Linked DNA regions of Caldivirga maquilingensis IC-167. The protein of the gene in region 1 binds, or shares a complex with, the protein of each later gene. Links are inferred from orthologs where the notes say so. Each region holds a gene or a part of one and is shown in the gene's direction. Other genes may lie near its edges.

The links.
Region 2: the proteins of CMAQ_RS06265 (region 1) and CMAQ_RS07980 are in contact, whole or in part, in a crystal structure (PDB 2ZBK), measured with the Saccharolobus shibatae proteins. The link is inferred for Caldivirga maquilingensis IC-167 from one-to-one orthologs. Residues at the interface, in WP_218266310.1 of Saccharolobus shibatae: Glu463, Lys467, Leu469, Tyr471, Leu472, Lys473, Tyr474, Ile475, Pro476, Glu477, Val478, Arg480, Ser481, Leu482, Thr484, Phe485, Leu486, Ser488, Glu503, Lys507, Leu508, Lys511, Ile518, Glu519; in WP_218258439.1 of Saccharolobus shibatae: Phe25, Leu26, Val29, Glu30, Gln31, Leu32, Lys34, Gly35, Glu36, Pro37, Phe70, Leu71, Asp72, Leu73, Ala76, Lys77, Met80, Val83, Leu84, Ala86, Ser87, Tyr90, Asp91, His110, Ser111, Leu114, Lys115, Ser116, Glu126.

The regions. Positions count from the first base shown.
Region 1 is NC_009954.1:1,284,657-1,295,093, forward strand. The notes cover bases 4,557-7,405. They hold CMAQ_RS06265 (DNA topoisomerase VI subunit B), read left to right. Parts: upstream 4,557-5,119; coding sequence 5,120-6,691; downstream 6,692-7,405. Other genes in these bases: CMAQ_RS06260 (thermopsin family protease), read left to right, coding at 4,557-4,988; sucC (ADP-forming succinate--CoA ligase subunit beta), read left to right, coding at 6,749-7,405. Also shown: CMAQ_RS06255 (glycoside hydrolase family 3 N-terminal domain-containing protein), read right to left, coding at 1-1,909; more of CMAQ_RS06260, read left to right, coding at 2,154-4,556; more of sucC, read left to right, coding at 7,406-7,882; sucD (succinate--CoA ligase subunit alpha), read left to right, coding at 7,879-8,757; CMAQ_RS06280 (DUF2286 domain-containing protein), read left to right, coding at 8,883-9,320; CMAQ_RS06285 (phosphoglycolate phosphatase), read right to left, coding at 9,322-10,038; CMAQ_RS06290 (DUF120 domain-containing protein), read left to right, coding at 10,344-10,437.
Region 2 is NC_009954.1:1,629,153-1,639,520, reverse strand. The notes cover bases 4,400-7,179. They hold CMAQ_RS07980 (DNA topoisomerase IV subunit A), read left to right. Parts: upstream 4,400-5,124; coding sequence 5,125-6,234; downstream 6,235-7,179. Other genes in these bases: CMAQ_RS07975 (metallophosphoesterase family protein), read left to right, coding at 6,417-7,179; CMAQ_RS07985 (HIT family protein), read right to left, coding at 4,510-5,034; CMAQ_RS07990 (hypothetical protein), read right to left, coding at 4,400-4,550. Outside these bases: Glu-tRNA(Gln) amidotransferase subunit GatE, read left to right, coding at 6-1,883; CMAQ_RS08010 (TldD/PmbA family protein), read left to right, coding at 1,943-3,289; CMAQ_RS08005 (HEPN domain-containing protein), read right to left, coding at 3,345-3,698; CMAQ_RS10875 (hypothetical protein), read right to left, coding at 3,655-4,146; more of CMAQ_RS07990, read right to left, coding at 4,302-4,399; more of CMAQ_RS07975, read left to right, coding at 7,180-7,241; CMAQ_RS07970 (proteasome assembly chaperone family protein), read right to left, coding at 7,247-8,077; CMAQ_RS07965 (PaREP1 family protein), read left to right, coding at 8,235-8,711; CMAQ_RS10450 (sugar phosphate transferase), read right to left, coding at 8,772-9,905; CMAQ_RS07955 (hypothetical protein), read left to right, coding at 9,954-10,133; CMAQ_RS07950 (purine-nucleoside phosphorylase), read left to right, coding at 10,182-10,368. UniProt on the Methanocaldococcus jannaschii protein: Relaxes both positive and negative superturns and exhibits a strong decatenase activity.

The DNA.
Region 1 (10,437 bases):
TATCCCTCTGTTCACCCTCAATAATGCCTGCAAACACAACCACTGCATCAGCCTTCGAAGCGGCGTCAACAGCCTCCTTAATCATTGAGTCCTCGATTAAATCCCAGCCAAGCTTAATGTAGGCGTAACCGTAGTTCAACCTACCGTACTCAAGCCTAATCTCATACTGCCTCCCACCCTCAAGCCTAATTGAACCACTCTTAGGTGAATTACTGGCCACACCCCATGAATCCACAATTGTCTTACCATCAACAGTAAGCCTAAATCCACCGCCAGCGGCGTAAACCTTAAACTCATACGTGCCTGATACGGGTGGGGTAATGTAACCAATCCACCTAATGGAGTATCTTCCTGGGTCAAGGCCCTGGTATGGTGGGTCGTAGCCTATGTCAAGTCTGAAGAATCCCTCCCACGGTGCATCAATCCTAACGCCAATAGGCTCACCCTCAAGGTTAGGGTTATTGAAGTACTCACCCCTCAAGCCGTGTCTATTAGGCTCACCCATTGGTGTAAGGTACCTTGTTGGTATTGGGTGGTCAGCATCCATATCCCCTATGCATCCCTTAGCGTGAATCACATTAATGCCCCTGGCCTTAAAGGCTTCAAGGGGTGTTATTACACTCTTAGGTATTGCACTATAGCCACCTAACTTAACCTCATCCGCGAAGGGGCCTATTAGGGCTATTGCCTTAACCCTAGACTTATCAATAGGCAGTACACCATCATTCTTAAGCAGTACAATAGCCTTCTCAGCGGCCTCAAGGGCTAACCGCCTATGCTCCTCTGAGCCAATAACCTTAGCTTCCTCGGGGTCAACGTAAGGTGAGTCGAATAGGCCTATTAGGAATTTAGCCCTCAAAACCCTCCTAACAGCCTCATTAAGCGCCTCCTCGCTAATCAACCCCCTCCTAATAGCCCTAACCAGTGGTTCACCGTATATTGAGAATCCTGGGAATTCAACATCTAGGCCAGCCTCAAGGGCTAGTTTAGCAACCTCCTCCGGGTTATCGGTTATGTAGTGCCTATTAACTATACCGGTGACTGAACCGTAGTCAGACACCACGAAGCCCTCGAACCCCAATTCCCATCTAAGTACCTCCGTTAGCCAGTACTTGTTCATTGAGCATGGTACCCCGTCTATGGAGTTGTAGGCAGCCATTAATGATAATGCCCCAGCCTTAATGGCCGCTCTGAAAACCGGTAACTCAGTCTCCCTAATGAACCTCTCACTCATGTGTATTTCAGCGCTGTCCCTACCACCATCACCAACGAAGTTCATTATGTAGTGCTTAGGGGTAGCCACAATACCCTCCTCCCTAAGCGCCTTAACGTAGGCGTAGGCTAACTGTGAGGCTAAGTAGGGGTCTTCACCATAAGTCTCCTCAGTCCTACCAGCCCTAGCATCGAAGGTTAGGTTAACCACGGGTGATAGGCATTGCCTAATACCCCTGGCCCTAGTCTCCCTTGCAATAGCCTTAGCAACCCTATACATTAAGTCCACGTCCCAGGCCGCAGCCAGCGCTATGGCTTGGGGGAAGACTGTTGAGTGCTTAGCCATGCATCCGTGGAGGCACTCATCGTGAATAATAGCCGGTACACCAAGCCTAGTGTCCTCAAGGAACCTCCTCTGAATATCATTAGCCTTAACAGCACCCTCAGTCGGTTCAGTACCCCTAAGGACCACTGATAAGTTACCTACATCCAACCTATCAGTTAGATCCGACCTTAATTGAGCCACCTTCTCCTCAAGACTCATCCTCCTCAAGAGATCCTCAACCCTCTCATCAATAGGCCTACTGGGGTCCTCGAAGGGGGCCATTAAACCATCCTTATCATGATCAATCCACCCACCATGGTAAATATCGCTTCTTTTAACACCACTGGGTATGAAGTCACTTGACTTAGACATAGTTAAGTCATTAAGTTAGATAACCCTAGTTTTTAAGTAATACGTGTTATGAATAAGTAAGGGTTAATAGTAATTCCTCAGCCTCAATAATGGAAGAGTTTAAAACACTGTTAAGTGCGTTAATTGCCATGAAGCTACGGATGCTGCTGGCGCGCATAATGATTAGGTACTACTGCGCGTACGCATCATTACTGCGTATTCAAGTAAGGGAGGGTAGGCGTAGGAAGAGGAGGTGAACGCTTTAATGAATGTTCCTGAGTCAGTAATATTCATTGTTATTTTAACAATCACCTCAGCGTTAATCACTAATGCTCAATCAGCCGCCTGCTGGTACTATTGGCCTAACGTTAACGTTAACCTTGGTCAAGGATTACTGGTTAAGGTAATGAACGGGTCCTATAACCTATACGTATTCACACCAACCCAGTACGCTAAGTGGAGTAGCGGCAGCGGTGGGTACGCCGTATACGCAGGTAGCGTTACTGTGGGTGCCTACCTTGTACGCATCCCCCCTGGTTCATACTACGTGGTGCTCTACCCCACTCAATGCGGCAGCATCGTTAACGCCGGTATTAATGTTATTGGTTTAGCCCCAACGGGTTTATCATCAATAATACCCATCAACACCACTGCGGTTTTAGGCTACTTCAATATAAGTATTATTAGGGCTTGGAATGCAAGCTACACCGCAGTCAACGTACTAAGGGTACCTAAGAGTAGTGCCAGTCTTCAATTAAATGCAGTAGTGCGAGTTGAGTTAATTAATGGTAGTTTCCAGGAGTATTGGCTTCAAGATGCTTTAATCTTCATTACGAGTAATGGAGTCTTCAGTGTTGCTGATAATGTCTGGAACGCCACTGCCCCTGGGGCTAATGTATCAAGCAGCTTAATCACTGGACTAGGTAGGGTTTACAATGCCGTGGGCGTTAGCCAGGAGTATTACGGGTACGTGGGTAATTTAACTAGGTACCAGTTACCTTTATCAGGTTACCTTGAGGTTAACGTAACCTTAATTAACGATTCAGTGGTGGTTATGTTCGGTTACGCAATAGTGAGGAATGGAAGCACCTACGCACCACCGGTAATTAAGTGGTTTGATAACGTGACCCTGGGGATTAAGGCTAAGGATGCGTTAATAGTAACTACCCCATATGAGGAGACGGGTGGTGGATACGCGTATGATGTTGAGTTAGTCTTTGGGGGAGGCTTTAATGGTGAGCAAACCACCTTTGAGAGCCTTAATGCTCAATTAGCCGTAATGCACTGGAGTGGATCTGGTTGGGTACCTTATAGTCAAGTCTATAACTTCGGCATGAACACTGGGGAATCAGCAACAGACCTAGTGACCTCAATATCAAGTAACGGTAATGTGCAAGTCACCGTGGGTATACCATACTACGGTGAGTTAACCAATGACTTCAAACCAACCATACCCACAAGCTTCATTGAGGTCATTTACCCAAACAGCACTGTGAAAGGCTTCTACACGTTCAAAGAAACCACAGTAACCTTGCCCAGGGTGATAATTAGTAATGGTGTCACCTACATCTTCAAAGGCATTGATGAGTCATGTAATGGGGCAACGCGATTAATTAGAAATAACTCAGCAACAGTGACCCCAAGCATTAACGCGTTCTCAACATGCGTTATAAGGGGGAATTATAGTACGTACTTCTTATTGAGACTTAAGTCACAATACCCCATTAATATTACCCTGGTTAATGGCACATTCACAGTAACTAATATGGAGAGCTGGTTACCTGCAAACTCATCACTGGTGATTAGGGTTAAGGCAATCTACCCACTCAGTAACTTAACGAGGGTTAAGACTATTAATGAGACTTTAATTAACATGACTGTTAGGGAGCCGTTAAACTTAACCATTGAGTGGATTAGGCAGTATTTTGTCAGGGTTATGAGTATTGTCCCAATTAATGTTAATGGTTCATTAACATTAAGTTACTTTAACTGGATTAACAACGGCTCTGTCTTGGAGTTATCAATACCAAGCTTCATGTACTTCAATAATGGGAGTAGGTTAATGGCCTTGAATAAATCCAGGGTAATTATAGTGGTTACGCATCCATTAAACATCACTACGTCATGGGTTAGGCAGTACTTAGTTAACATTAGTAGCATTGCCCCAATTCTAATTAACGGTAATTACTCAATTAATTATGTTCAGTGGATTAATTCAGGCAGTATCATTAACGTGACTGTGCCTAAGTACTATTACCTTAACGGTAGTGTAAGGTTAATGGCGCTTAATTCATCAATTTTAATAACAGTTAATAACCCCATTAAGGCCACTGTAAAGTGGGTTAGGCAGTACTTGATTGAAGTTAATAGTATTGTCCCCGTAATGGTGAATGAGTCTCAATTAACCTCATTAATTAATTGGCTTAATGAATCAAGCACATTAATTATTAATGCGCAGCCTCAATACTACTTCAATAATGGAACCAGGTTAATCCTACTTAATTCAAGCGAAATTAAAGTAATCATCAATAAGCCACTTAACCTAACCATTGAGTGGGTTAGACAATATTTGGTTAATGTAACCAGTTCAGCACCATTAATGGTAAATGACACCTTAGTGAAGTCAATACAGGATTGGTTTAACTCAAGTTCATTACTCAATATTACGCTTACAATTCAATACTTCAATAATGGAACCAGGTTACTTCCCTTAAACTCCTCATTAATCCTCATTAAGGTTAATAAGCCTCTTAACCTGACTGTTAACTGGGTTAGGCAGTACTTAGTTAATTTAACAAGCCCAATAGCCTTAAACATTAACGGCACTGTGTCTAGGAATTACTCCAGATGGATTAACGCTAGTGATTTAATAATCCTAAATGGGCCGCTTAGGATTCTTGAAGTTAATTTAACCATAATTAAATTAGCCTCCGTATCAATTAATGGTCAGCTTCACTACTCATTGCCAATTAACCTGACGGTTAATGAACCCTTAATGATTAAGGTTAATTGGGTTAGGGATTACATAGTCTACTATTCATTGGTATTATTAGTGATTGTTATTGTATTAATCCTGGTTGCTTCACGCCGTGGTGGTTAATTTTAAATTTGTTCACAATTAGTCTTTATATTAATCTATTTTCAATTTTTCGTTATTAAGTGATTGAATGACGCATAACACTGCTTCGCGTAGAAAGGCTTAAAAGAGGTTCATACATGTGGTGTATGTATATGTCTGATGTTGCCTTTGAATCCCTTACGCCGGCTGAATGGTTTAGGCGTAATAAGGAGATTGCTGGGTTCTCAAGCCCAAGCAGAGCAATGTACCAGACTGTTAGGGAGCTTATTGAGAATGCCCTAGACGCCACTGAGAACCACGGCATACTACCCTCTATTAAGGCTTCAATAAGGTATGTTGATAAGGATAAGGACCTTTACTCCATATACGTTGAGGATAACGGTATAGGTATCCCGGAGGAGGAGATACCTAACGTCTTCGGTCAAATATTCTACAGCTCCAAGTATAAGATTAAGCAGCATAGGGGTATTTTTGGCCTTGGAGCTAAGATGGTTGTCCTCTATGCCCAATCCACCTCAGGAATGCCTGTGAGGGTTACTAGTTCAATGAAGGGTTCCCAATACATATACACTTATGAAATTAGTATTGATACGGTTAAGAATAAGCCAGTAATACACAGTCACGTTAGGGTTGAGAATAAGTATGGTTGGCACGGCACGGCGGTTAAGGTTGTACTGGAGGGTAATTGGCAGTACGCTAAGAGTAGGATTGAGGAGTACTTCACTAGGACAGCCATGATAACCCCATACGCTGAAATAATACTCATTGAGCCTAATAACGAGGTCCTCAGGTTCAATAGAATAACCACAATAATGCCTAAACCCCCTGTGGAGGGTTTACCACACCCAAGTAGTATTGACCTTGAGTCCCTTAAACAGTTAATCAGTAGGAACAGTGACATACCGTTGATTGACTTCCTTAAGGAGAACTTCGACGGCATTGGTGATGAGACTGTTAGGGAATTCATGAAGACTGTGGGCATTAGGGCTAGTAAGCATGTTAAGAGGCTTAGTGAGTCTGAGTTAAGGTTACTTGCCGAGAAGATGAGGCAGTTCAATGGCTGGAGGAGGCCTAGGGCTGATTGGCTCTCCCCCATTGGTGAGAAGATACTGGCAAATGGTATACTCCACGTCCTTAAACCTGAGGCCGTCTTCGTGACCACTAGGAAGCCATCCTCATACTCAGGTCACCCATTCATTGTTGAGGCAGCCATAGCCTGGGGTGGGTCAATAATGCCTGTGGATAAGCCCATACTATACAGGTACGCTAATAAAGTGCCTCTACTTCAGGATGAGGGTAGTGACGTGATTAGGCATGTTATTGATGAAGTTGATTGGAGTCAATATAAGGTTAAGTTCCCAGCGCCATTGGCGGTGGTGGTTCACGTATGCTCAACTAAGATACCCTACGCCTCAGCTGGTAAGGAGGCCATTGCTGATGTTCCTGAAATTGAAAAGGAGGTTAGGTTAGCTGTTAGGGAAGTGGCCAGGAAGCTTAAGGTTTACTTAGCTAGGAAGGAGAAGGAGCAGGAATTATTAACCAAGTACGCCATACTTAGGCTATACACTGATGAAGTATCCTCAGCCCTATCCTTCGTGTCTGGGGTTGATGAAAACGTGATTAAGGGTAAGCTCGAGGAATTAATTAAGAGGAAGCTTGGCCTAGACATAAGGGCTGGGCCACCGGCAATCACCAGTGAGGTGGGCAATGTTGCGGTTGCTTAAGCGCTTACTCGTGTTACATTAGTAAAGCGTAAAACACCCAGGCTTAAGTACTGGTTGATGAGGCTACTTGAGTATAAGGGTAAGGAGATACTGGCTAAGTATGGTGTAAGCGTGCCTAAAGGTGTTGTAATCAGTAGCGTGAGCGACATTGATAAGAGTAACCTAAAGTACCCAGTATTCGTTAAGTCCCAGGTACCCTTCGCAGGTAGGGCTAAGATGGGGCTTGTTAAGAGGGCTAATAATAAGGATGAGGCTAAGCAAATAGCTTCAGAGTACTTGGGTAAGGTTATTCAGGACTTTGAGGTTAAGAAGGTTCTACTTGAGGAGGGGGTTGATGTTGTTAAGGAGTACTACGTCTCAGTAACCATAGATAGATCCAGTAGGACATTCATAATCCTGGCCTCACCTGAGGGTGGGGTTGATATAGAGGAGATAGCTAGGACAAGTCCTGAGAAAATATACAGGGGTAGGATCCATCCCTTTGAGGGTCTTAGGGACTACACTGTTAACGCTATTAATAAGTTCATGGGCTTCACAGGGGAGTTAGCCTCAAAATTCGCCTCACTCCTTAGAATAATGTACAACGTGTTTGAAACTTATGATGCTGAATTAGTGGAGATTAATCCACTTGCCTTAACAAGGGACGGTAACTTCGTTGCCCTTGATGTTAAAATAATGATCGATGACAATGCACTATATAGGCATGGTGATATTTCAGTGGAGGAGGAGGGTGACTTAACCAGGGAGGAGCTTGAGGCTAGGAAGTACGGCTTCCACTACGTTGAGTTACCGGGCTACGTGGGTGTTGTTGGTAATGGGGCTGGTTTAACAATGGCCACAATGGATCTTGTTAAGGAGTTTAAGGGTGAACCAGCTGACTTCCTTGACGTTGGGGGTGGTGCAAGTAGGGATATTGTTAAGGCAGCCTTAAGCCTACTACTTAAGGATGAGAGGATTAAGGGAATCGTATTAAATATCTTCGGTGGAATAACCAGGGGAGATGAGGTTGCCTACGGTGTCGTGGAGGCCTTTAAGGAGATTGGCGCCTCTAAGCCATTGGCAATAAGGCTGAAGGGAACCAATGAGGAGGAGGGTAGGAGGATTCTAGCCCCATTGGGGGTTAAAATTTATGAAACAGCCGAGGAGGCTATAGGTGAATTAATGAGTAAACTACAGGGTGGTTCAAGATGACGATACTGGTTGACCAGAACACGAGGGTACTTGTACAGGGAATAACGGGTAGTGAGGGATCTAGGCACACACTGTACATGCTTCAATACGGCACTAAGGTGGTTGCTGGGGTAACACCAGGTAGGGGTGGTCAACAAGTTCACGGCGTCCCAGTCTACGACTCAGTGGAGGAGGCCTTAAGGAAACACCCTGAGATAAACACATCAATAATATTCGTACCAGCCAGGTTCGCCTCAGATGCAGTCTATGAGGCAGTGGATAATGGGATAAGGCTGGTTGTAATAATAACTGAACACATTCCAATCCATGATGCAATAAGATTCGTTAACTACGCTAAGTATAAGGGGACGGTGATAATTGGGCCAAACTGCCCAGGCGTGGTTAGTCCAACAATCAGTAAGGTGGGTATACTACCTAATAATGTATACGTTAAGAAGGGGCCAGTGGGTATAATATCCCGCAGCGGTACCTTAACCTACGAAATATCCTACCACTTAACCCAAGCCGGTTTCGGCCAAAGCACGGTGGTTGGTATTGGCGGTGACCCAATAATAGGCACGGATATGGTTGAGGCAGCCTTAATGTATGAGAATGACCCGGAGACCAAGTACTTAGTGGTGATTGGTGAAATAGGAGGTGACCAGGAGGAGAGGTTGGCTAGCCTTGTTAGGGAGGGTAAGGTAACTAAGCCAATTGTAGCCTTCATAGCCGGTAGAACAGCACCACCGGGTAAGAGACTTGGACATGCCGGTGCAATAATATCAATGGGAGTCGGCACCTATGAGGGTAAGGTTAAGGCACTTGAGTCCGCCGGTATTAAGGTCGCTAAGACACCGCTTGAGGTTGTTAAGCTTATTCGCGACATCTCAAAGTAATTGAGTGCCTTAACTTAAAAATCAAGTCCTTATTCAATAAACATGTTACTTCTAAATCAATAACAGTGACTCACCAGTTGAAGGACTAGGTACAGTTATAAAGCCTATTAGTGCGTACTAATTAAATGGTGGATGAATCCTGTGTGGTTGCTAAGATCAGGGACTACGCGGTGGCGAGTAATGAGGTAGTTAATGGTAGGGTTTTCGAGGTTGTTAAGAGGATTGCGGTTAACCTACTTAATGAGTGGAATCCAGAGAAGGGGGATTTCATGATACTTAAGGATGATAGGGTTATTCAAATAAAGTTACCATTACCCTCACCTGAACTTTACGATAGGTTAAAGAACTATAACATTAGGAGGAGCGGTGACTCAGCTGAAGCAACTGTACCGGTTTACGAGATAATATACTCCAGTGACTGGGTTGGGGAGGGTTTTAAGGCGGAGGAGGCTGTCTTAGTCTTCCCATTCATATCAAATGAAATAAATGCGCAAATAATAAATGATGTAATAAACACTTTAAAGACGGGTGAGGAGGAGATGGGGGAGGAATTTGAGGAGTAGGTTAAGTCAATGTATTAATACCTCCACTTAACATTAATTCTATGAACTCTGCAACACCCTTACCGCTTGGGTTTCTTGTCACTAACTTAGCGTGTTCCTTAGCCCTCCCTGTGGCATTACCCACCGCCACGCCTAAGCCAACAACCTTAAAGGCCTCGGCATCAATATCACTATCACCTATGAAGGCTACTGTTGAGCAATCCACATTAATTAACTCGCAAAGCCTCCTAATTGCAGTGGCTTTACTGCATTCAATAGGCCTAATGTGAACTGCGTAGCCACTGGTTTCCACGGCATATGATTCATTAACCCTCATTTTAATTAACTCCTCCCTAATCCTATTTACAACATTATAATCATCACCATTAACGTCAAGGGTCATGTCAAGGTACCTGCAGGGGTATTGGTAAGTGGGCTTCAATCCAAGCCTCTTAATTAATTCCTCAGCAATGCTCCTAGCACTTAACGCACTTAGCATTATCGTTGATGAATTAACCTTGATTATGCAACCGTTCTCAGCGATAATTGGTGCATCATTAAGCCCAATGTACTTTGCTAAAGCCTCAGCAACAATCAATGCATTACCGGTTACTAAACCAATCCTAACCCTACCCCTAGCCCTCTGTATAGCTCTAATTGCCTCAGGTTCAAGCGCCAGTTCACCCCTATTCACTGTTAATGTTCCATCAACGTCGAGTAGGAGTAGATTAATACCCATACCCATGAGGCCTCATTGAAGGGTTAATAAGCCTTTACTTAAACCACAGGATTAAGTTGCTTGAGGTTATTGAGTATTTTTCAATAATCCAGCAAATTACCTAGTTTTAGAAGCACATGTAGGTGGGATGGATGCGAGTAGGGAATTAAATGAATCCAAGTACCGTGGAATGGGTATTATGAATATTAGTTAAGCATGATTAATACTGAAACCTAACCCAGGGTCCTAAGTATTTAAAGGGGTTTTCAATAGGCCTTAACGTGGATAAGCAAGTTAATGTGGTTAATTACAGGGAATTGAAGAAGATACCTTACATACTTCTCCTCCTCCAGAATGGGGTAAATGACCACGACTTCACTAGGATTAGTGTAAGCGACTTATCAAAGCAAATGGGCACTA
Region 2 (10,368 bases), 340 kb from region 1 along the record:
TTCCTGTGGTTAAACTTGACTATAGGGCGCTTGGACTTAAGGTGGGTTTAGAGATACATATTCAATTGGATACTGGGAGGAAACTGTTCTGCCACTGTAAACCGGAGTTGAAGAATACTGAGCCGGATTTCAGGATAATTAGGAGGCTTAGACCAGCAATGAGTGAGTTGAGTTCCATTGACCCAGCCGCCTTATGGGAGTTCAGGAAGATGAAGACTATGATGTATGAGGGTTTTAATGACGTTACCTGCCTCGTGGAGTTGGATGAGGAGCCACCCCATGAGCCTGACGAGGAGTCCCTGCTCCTAGCCTTAGCTGTTTCAAAGGTGTTTAACGCTAAGGTGTTTGATGAAGTGTACGTTATGAGGAAGGTTGTTATTGATGGATCCAATGTGTCGGGTTTCCAAAGGACCATGGTTATTGCTCATGATGGTTTAGCTGAATTCCTAAACTACAAGGTACCCATATGGACAATATCCCTTGAGGAGGATGCAGCCAGGAGAATTGAGGATAAGGGTGACGTGACTGTGTATAGGTTAGATAGGTTAGGTATACCTTTAATTGAGGTTTCCACAGGACCTATGGAGTACCCGCCTAATTCAATAATGGAGGTTGCTTGGTTAATAGGGAGGACTATCATGAACACTAGGCGCACTAAGAGGGGGCTTGGGGCTATTAGGCAGGACTTAAACATATCCATTGCCAAGGGGGCTAAAACAGAGGTTAAGGGTGTACCGGAATTATCACTAATACCTAAGGTTATTGAGTATGAGGCCCTTAGGCAAGTTAACCTACTTAAGATTAAGGATGAGTTAAACAACAGGGGCTTATCAAGGGAATCCTACACACCCGACCTCATTGATGTAACAAGTGTTTTCTCATCAACTAAGTCAAGTATAGTTAAGAGAACGATTAACGAGGGGGGAATAGTGGCTGCACTTAAAGCCCCTGGGTTAAGGGGGATACTTGGCTTTGAACTTCAACCTGGAAGAAGATTCGGAAGTGAGCTAGCTGATAGGGTTAGGGCCTGGACTAGATTGGGTGGGTTAATGCATAGTGATGAGTTACCTGGGTATGGGATAAGTAAGGAGGAGGTGGCGGCGGTGGCTAGTAGGCTTGGGGTTGATTCATTCATACTCCTAATGGGTCCACAGGGTGTTGAACTACAGGAGGCTGCTAAGGTTATTGTGGATAGGATTAAGGAGGCATTCGACGGCGTGCCTGAGGAGACTAGGGCGGCTAAGGAGGATGGTACAACGTACTTCATGAGGCCTAGACCCGGTGCAGCTAGAATGTATCCTGAAACTGACCTTAGGCCCATTAGGATTACCTTCGAGCTCCTGGCTAAGGCTGATAAGTATGTTCCTGAACCCATAGATAAGCAGATTGAACGCTACACCTCAATGGGTATGAGCAGGGAGTTGGCTAGGCAATTGGCATCATCCGAGTACTCCATTGAGGCTGAGGAGTTGATTAAGAAGTATGAGGATAAGGTTAACCCAACCCTCGTGGCGTCAATATTCGTTAACATGATTGGAGGCATGGGTAAGAACATTGAGCAACTCAACATAATTCAAGTTGTTGATAAACTCCTTGAACTCTACGTTAACGGTAGGGTAACTAGGGAGGCTATTCAGGATACTATTCAGAAGTACGTGGAGGAGGGTGGGAGGAGGGGTGTTGAGGATATTATTAATGAGGGGGGCTTATGGAGAATGCAGTATAGTGAGGTCGCCTCAATAGTTAAATCATTGATTAATAATGGTGTTAAGGATAAGGGTAAGTTAATGTCCATCATAATGAGGGATTATAGGGGTAGGGTGGATTCACGTGATGTTGAGAAGGCTATTAATGAATTCCTAAGCAGTGAACAGAAATCCTAGGGATACGCAACCAGTAAGATCAACGGTATGCTTTAAAACCAGTCCACAACATCTAATTAATGGACGCCGAAACCATAGTTAAATTAGCCTTGAAAACAGGGTTTAATGAAGCCGTTGCAGTGGTTAGGGTGAGTAAATGGAGAATGCTGAGGATTGCTAACAATGAGGCATCAGTCTTCAATTACTGGATTGATGAATGGGCCTCAGTTTACTTAACTAAGGATAGGAGGATTTACACATTCCATACATCCAACCTAAGTGAAGACGCAATTAAGGTTAAGCTTAATGAGGCCTTATCAGTGATAAGTAGGTTAAATGAAGACCCAGAGTACGTTCCAGTAACGCATCAAGGCTCAGTATCAACCTGGGACTCCTATGATTCAAGTATTGAGGATGCTGAGGAGAAGGTGATTGACATGGTTAAGGAGGCAATTGATGCAAGCCTCTCAGAGGGCTCGGTGAGGAATGCTGGAGCCTTCACATACGGTGTGAGTGAATCAATGTACAGTGATCACACTGGGTTAAACCTAAACTGGAAGGGGACGTTCTTTAACCTAGCCATAAGGGCCTTTCACAATGACCCGGAGTTATCATCAATGGATGCCTTAACTGGAAGAAGGCTCAGTGACATTGACGCCAAGGGCCTTGGTTCAAGGGTCGGCTTCATGCTATCATTAGCCAGTAAACTACCTAAGACAAGCGTTGAGGGTAGGTTTAGGGTTATTATGAGCCCACTTGTTGCGGGTCACTTATACAGTATAATATCCAATAGCTGGATGAACGCATACAACGTATTACGCAACCTATCCCCACTGGGTGTAAAGGATATTGGTAATAAGGTGGCTTCAGAGCCGTTAACATTAATTGACTTATCAGCTGACCCATCAAGAGTTGGCTCAGAGCCAGTGGACTTTGAGGGTAATCAGACAAGTAACGTAACCCTGGTTAAGAATGGGGTGTTGTCATCCTTCATAACTAATAATAGGACTGCGAGTAAGCTTTCAGGTAAGTCAACGGGTAATGCCGCCCATGGTTGGTTAACACCGTCAATAAGGCACCTACACATAGGACCTGGTTCACTTAAGGATGATCCGCAATCAATGTTTAATGAATTAGGTAACGGAGTCTTCGTTCAAAATAACTGGTACACCAGGTTCCAAAACATTAGGGAGGGAATATTCTCAACAGTGTGCCGTGATGTTGTTTTACTGATTGAGAACGGGGAACCTAAGTACGTCCTAAAGGGTGTTAGGATTAGTGATAGGTTTAATACACTGCTTAATAATTACATGGACTCCACAGGTAAGCCGACTCAAGTCTTCTGGTGGGATATGCACGTACCATCAACCGTACCCTATATCCTAGTGGATAAGGTTAATATAACTAAGTCCTTTGAGTCACGTTAATAATCCTTTTACCCATCGGTAAATCTCGAATTAAAAACGCACCGGGCATTATCAATTACTGCGTCATGATTTGTATAATTAGGTTCCTTAATCTTATAGCTATCTCCAAGGCTTTACGTGCTTCCTTAATTGTTATTTCGTAATCAGTATAATCAGCTCTCTTCCTCATCTCATATAAGTAAAGCATTAACACAGCCTCTTCAGTGTAACCCATGTGCTTAAGTACATTAGCCAACTCATCATCCCTCCTGGGTACGTTCATACGTGCCCTCTCCAGTAGCTTCTCCACAGCTCTTGTCACTGAAAAGTAACTCGCAGACGCACATTTGTTGAGATTTCCTACCTCTAAATCCAACTGCGCCTCCTTAATTAACTTGTCCGATTTCCCTAAACTTGGATATGATGTCATGGTCTCCCTTATCTACTATCATGTAGCTTATAGTGCTCTTAAACTTATCATTAACCTCTAATGCAGCCTTAGCAACTTTAAGTCTTACATCATTTTTAATCTCATTAACGATTACGAGTACATTACTTTCATTAATGAAGATACCCTTAGGTAGTGCAATGATTGAAGTAAGCTCATCCCCTAAATTCTCTTTAAGTAACTGTTTGAATTCACGTAATGCATCTTCATAATCCGACCAATCCTCAGGAGATATATGAATGAATTTACTTATTGTTTCCTTATCATCTTCAGTCGTTATCATGTAACTTATCGTGTTCTTAAACTTATCATTAACTTTCAATGCAGCTTCAGCGGCGCTTAATTTAACATTATCATCAATGCTACGGACGACTACTAAAGTATTCGTATCATTAAGTATTGGTTCCCCGTTCTGTGATCCAATAACCATGATTAGTGAATCACCGAGTTTATGATGAAGGATTCTGGTAAATTCATAGAGGCTAAGCCACCAATCACTTCTTAGGTTAATTACAAGTGCCACAGTATTGGTTTTTAGGCTTTTTTAAAATTCTTTATTATCAATAGGTGGCTTTACTATTGAGCCTAGGATTGCGAGTCATTGGTTAAGTATGCCCAGCCCACTATTAGGAGTCCATCAATGTTGCTTACCGTTATTTGAGTCATGGTGAAGCCCATTGTCTTAATATTCCCCTTGGTTGCTAACTCCTTACCAATCTCATTAACAGCAGTGTTTACGCGTCTTAGGAAGTCATCTAGGTTAATGCCGGTACCCATTGTAACTGGTCCAACATTAACCCTTATTGGTATGAACCTCTGGGCCACCACCATCATTACTCATGCACCTCCTCATTAGTTTGCTCAACTCTGGTATTAATTCCTTAATGTCATTAATAACCGCATCAAGGGTGTATTTAACTGGGATACTGTTTACGTCACCATTCCACCTAGGTACTATGTGGAAGTGAACATGCTCCTCGTAACCGGCACCGGCAATCCTACCCACGTTAACACCAATATTGAAGTCCACTGGCTTAAGTAATTCACTTAACGCGCAGGTGGATGCCTTAATCAACATTGCGCACTCCATCAACTCCTCATCGGTTAAATCCACTATACCCGGTACATGCCTCTTAGGGGCTATGAGTAAGTGACCCCTATTATAAGGGTACTTATTCATTATCACTATGCAGTAATTACCCCTATAGACTACTAATTCATCATTACTGTTAACGGCCCTGCACATGAAGCATCCCGACTCCTTATTATCAATAGCCCCGGTTATGTAATCCATTCTCCACGGCGTGTATAATGCCATTGCACTCACTTTCCCTCCTTAATTTTAAGCCTTATGCCTACTGTTAATTAGCGATGGGTTTAATAACAGTGGTGCATATGGGGAGTGAGTATGGTTAAGGATAGGGGTGAAGCACTCAAGGTTCTTGAGGATTGGGGTAGGTCTATTGTTGACTACATTAATAAGGGTGAGGAGCCGGTGATGCGTATACCTGCTAGGACTTTAACTAATATTATATGGGATGAGAAGAGGAAGATACTGGTACTGGGGCCTAAGGCTATTGAGAGGAGGTTCCTGGATTTAAATGAGGCTAAGCGCTTTATGCAGACTACACTGATGCTTAAGCTCATTATTCAATCAATTAAGGAGAACGTTTACCCAACCATAAGGGACCTTTACTATAATGGTAAACACACCATGGAGCTTAATGAACCTAAGTTGAGTAAGTCATTTAGGGAGAATACGTGGGATGAGCAGTCTGAGTCCAATGCAGTAATAGAGGATATTGAGGTTGCCACAGGTGTGCTTAGGGAGGAGATGGGTGTGTCCGCTGATGTTAAGGGTAAGGTTGTTGGACCCATTGTGGTTAGGTCAAAGGGTTTCGAAATAGATGCGACAAAAATGGGTGATACAGCCTTAAGCCTACCTCCGAATCCAGATGAATTAGATATCGTTAGAATGGATGCTAAGTATGTTTTAGTGGTTGAGAAGGATGCAATATTCCAAAGGCTTAATAGGGAGGGTTACTGGAATAGTGAAAAATGCCTACTGGTTACCGCTAAGGGTATGCCCGATAGGGCTACTAGGAGGTTCGTTAGGAGGCTTAGTGAGGATTACGGTTTACCGGTTTACGTCTTCACTGATGGGGACCCATACGGATGGTACATTTACAGTGTATACAGGAGTGGTTCAATAAAGTTGAGTTACGAGAATGAGAGGTTAGCCACCCCTGATGCTAAATTCATTGGGGTGACTGCAAGCGATATAAGTAAGTATAAGATCAGTGATAATTACGTAATAAAGGCCACTGATAGGGATATTAAAAGGGCTCAGGAACTTAAGAAGTACCCATGGTTCCAGAGTCATGAATGGAAGAGGGAACTGGACCTATTCCTGAGAACTAGGAAGAAGGTTGAGATTGAGGCGTTGTCGACGCATGGATTAAAGTTCCTACACGAGTACCTGCTGGATAAGATTCATAATAATAAGTGGATTGAGTAAGAGTATACTCTAATACTACACCTTGGGGTTAATACTCACTAATAGGCTAGTGGTGAAATCTTGATTAGGCTTACCAATGAGTGTCCGTAAAATACTTTATGTGAAGCGCTTCAGTGAGCTTAAACAGCGGGTTCGGGTTAGGCGGGAAAGGTAAATTAAACCAGTTTATGTGAGTTAAGCCTGTGGATAAGAGGGGGATTAGCGCTGTTATTAATGGTGATAAGTGGCTGATACTTGCAGATACTCACGTTGGTATGGAGTTTGAACTCCAGGGAAAGGGGGTTAGGGTACCTATTCAGACGGGTAGGATAGTGAGTAATATTGTTTCCTGGGCTGAGGAGGAGGGGGCTAGTAGGGTTGTGATTCTTGGTGATGTTAAGCATGAGTTACCTTACCCTATTGAATCAATTAATGAGGTTAAGTTATTCATAGAGAACCTGTCGAAGAGCTTCGAGGAGGTTGTATTAGTGGCTGGTAATCATGATGGTGGATTGGAGCAGGTGGTTAATAGTATTGGGTTAAGTAACGTTAAGTTCCATGACTCAAGGGGCTTCATGGTTAATTTAAACGGTAAGAACGCCCTACTACTGCACGGTAACTCAAAGCCTAGTATTGAGGATTTTGAGAAGGCTGATGTCCTAGTGATGGGTCACACCCACCCAGCCGTGGTTATTCAGGATGAGCATGGCTTCGTAACTAAGAGGCCTGCAATACTGAAGATTAAGGTTGATAAGGGTGAGCTTGGTAAGAGGTTGTACGGCAGGGAGCTTGAGGGCGGGGAGTTGAGCATTATTGTTTTACCTGCTGCTAATCATCTAACCATTGGTGTTGATGTGGCGTCAACCTTAACAACGGTTTTCGAGGCCCCTAGGACTATACTTAGGTATGTTGAGCCGTGGAGTATACAGGATAGGATTGAGGTGTATTTAACGGATTTAACATTCCTAGGTACCCTGGATGTTATTAAGAAGGGTGGCTTTGAGAGAGTTGACTTTGACTCAATGTGACTCAATCACAGTACTAAGGGTGCGGTGCCTTTACCCTCCTCCGCGGTTAAGCTCCTTGCCCACTCCTCAATACTCTTCTCCACTAGGAATGAGTACTTGGATGCATGCTCCTCAAGCTTATCAGTCTTAATCTCAGTGTTTACTAGCTTTGAAATAGCCTTAACCAGCTTCACGGCTGCTGTTACGTCAGGTCCGAACTTACCTATTGTTTGATTAAGTATGTAGGTAATATCCCTATATGAGGCTAATCTACCGCTCCTAACTAAATTGTTTATTGAGGTTAATAATCTTGACTCAGCTAGAAGCAGTATACCACTCATGGTTCCCCTAGATAATACTGCATCAAGGAACTCCGCCTCAACACCAACCACTACAGTCTCCTTAAGTGGAATGAAGCCTGCGTTGGTTAAGTTACTTACCGTTAACTCATCGGTAACGAAGTACACGTTATCACTTTCACTGGGGCCTAGTGAGGGCATTGTGGATAGGCAAACGGCCTTGCTTACCCCATTCTCCTCAGCCCATGATATTACCTTATCTATGAATTCCCTATATATTGGTATTGGGATTGGTATGTGTTGCCTAACCACTATGAGTCCATTCTCCTGGGAGTAGAATAACCTGTACGGTAACTTGGCCACACCATCTATCACCGTGACCGCTGGTTCAATTCCCCTAATCCTAATAGCCCCAATCTCAACCATCTTTAAAGTATCTATAAGGTACTCGGTGGCAACCACTGAGGCTAAACTAGGCTCTGGGCAGGCTAAAATAACCATGTTCCTAGGATCCTTGGGAACAGACCTTATCTTAACCTCAAGTCTTAAGCTATCCATATAACTAATAATTGAATTAGCATTTTTAAGAATTCCCGCTAAAACCCTTGAACCGCCATTTCCCAAATTATTAAACCCACTCATGCAGACAGTGTTTTTAAGCTAAGGCTTCCTTATTAAGGGAAGCCTTATAACTAGGAATTAAGTAAGTGACCTGGTGGCTTTACCTGAAAGACTCATTAATGAAGCATTAAGGAGGGGTATTGATTTAGTTGACTTATTATCAAAAGCCTTAAACCTCAACCCCAATGAACGCTCCAAGGCTCACCTAGAGTTAGCCATTAAATTCCTTAATGAGGGCAAGGACCTCATTGATAAGGATCCTATTCAAGCCAGTGAAAAACTCTATAAGGCTGCTGAGGAGGCTATTAAGGCAATTGCAGTAGCGTTAAACCTAGATGAGGCTAAGAATGCTGAGATGCAGGGTAGATGGACTACGGTACTTTTATTTGATGCTGTTGACTCAATAAGCGGTAAGCTGGGTAAGGAGGAGGTTAGGTTATGGTGGAAGACCGCGTGGTTTCTGCATGTTGAGGGTTTCCATGAGGCTAGACTGAAACCAAGACACATTAAGGAGGATGTGGAGTACATTAGGCGTATTATTGATTTAGCCAAGGATGTTGTGAAAACGTAAATAAGCCCTTAGGTCCATTATTGGGGCAGCATACTGGATTCCTAAACCCGCATTAATGTATCATGGTAACTTGTATCCACTCATCTTAATGCCGCTTCTTAGGCTTAATGTTGAGTCGTAGATCCTTAATGCGTACTCAGCCTCCTCATTACTGCGGGTTGTTTTGAGAATAACCTCATGAACCTTCTCCCTATTGAAGGCTATTAATTCACCAGTGTATATGGTGAATGGTGGTGTATCCACTGTTACTAACCCATAAACGTGGGAGCCTGGGCCAATGGCCTTACCAGTCATTATGCTTGTATTAATACCTGTCTTAACCCAGTCACCTATGATTGGGCCTAATTTAACCATGCCTGTATCAATACCCCTGAATCTAACCGTACCTAACGTGTTCTTTAGATTTGAGACCGTTGTACCGGCGCCGAAGTTAACCCACTTACCCACGTAGGAGTCGCCTAAGTAACCGTAATGCTCCTTGAAGGTGCAGCAGTCTATTAACGAGTTTTTAATCTCCCCCGATAACCTATCCTCCATATAGGCTACAGTACCCTCCCTAATGTATGTGAAGGGGGATAGGACCGTACCCACCCCTATTAATGCTGGGCCCTTAATGTAAGCCGGCACATTAATACTACTCTTAACCACTAGCACCGGGCCCTCACTGGTGTTGAACTTAACATCCCCTGAAGCCTCAGACCCATATAACATTACGCTTCCTCTTAAGCCAATGATTCCAGCTAATACCTCAATTGTCTCCTTAAGTAGGGTATTATTATGCTTAATTATATCCCATGGCCCTTTAATGAACTCGATGCTGCAGTCATTAATGATTCTTCCACCATCCTTAATCTTAATTAAATCGTAGCCACCGCATGTAACCGACTCATTATTACTAATATGCTTAACCACGGCCTTAACGTTACTGGTGTATGGGATTATGCATGGGTTAACGTAGGCGTCGGCATTACTGGAGTATTCAATGTTAAGTGGAATCCCTAGTTCACTAATCAGTAGCCTATTCCTGTGGACGTGAGTCTGCTCAACATTAAGCACCACTGAAGCTTCATTAATCAGTCTAATTAACCAGTGTTCAATAATCCGTAACCCACCAATGATTATGTAGGGGATTGGTGTAGTGTATGATATAGGCTCCATTGGTGAACCACATGGTAGCGTTAACGCCAACCGCATTTATTGTCACTGAGCAAAACTTATTAAGCATTTAAGGTTAACCCAACGATGGCTGCCATACCGAAAACACTTGTGATAGGTAGATGCCGTAGGTGTGGTGCTAAGATAAGGATGTATGATGATTACTACGTATGCCCACGCTGCGGAACATTATTCTGCGTAGTGTGCGCTGAGAGGAAGCTTTTCGGTAAGTGCCCGATTGATGGGACTCAATTGGTTAAGAAGTAGGTTAAATACAGTGTTAACGCTTATTAAACTCACTCACTTAATGACTTAATGCCAATACACTTAAAGGTTAGTAAAGGTGATGTTTCTGAAAGGGTTATAGTGGTTGGTGACCCAGCTAGGGCAAGGCAATTAGCAGGTATGCTTAAGGATTCCAGGATAATTAATGAGAATAGGGGTTTCCTAGCCTACACAGGTTCATACAATGGTGTTGAAATCACTATTGCAACCCACGGTA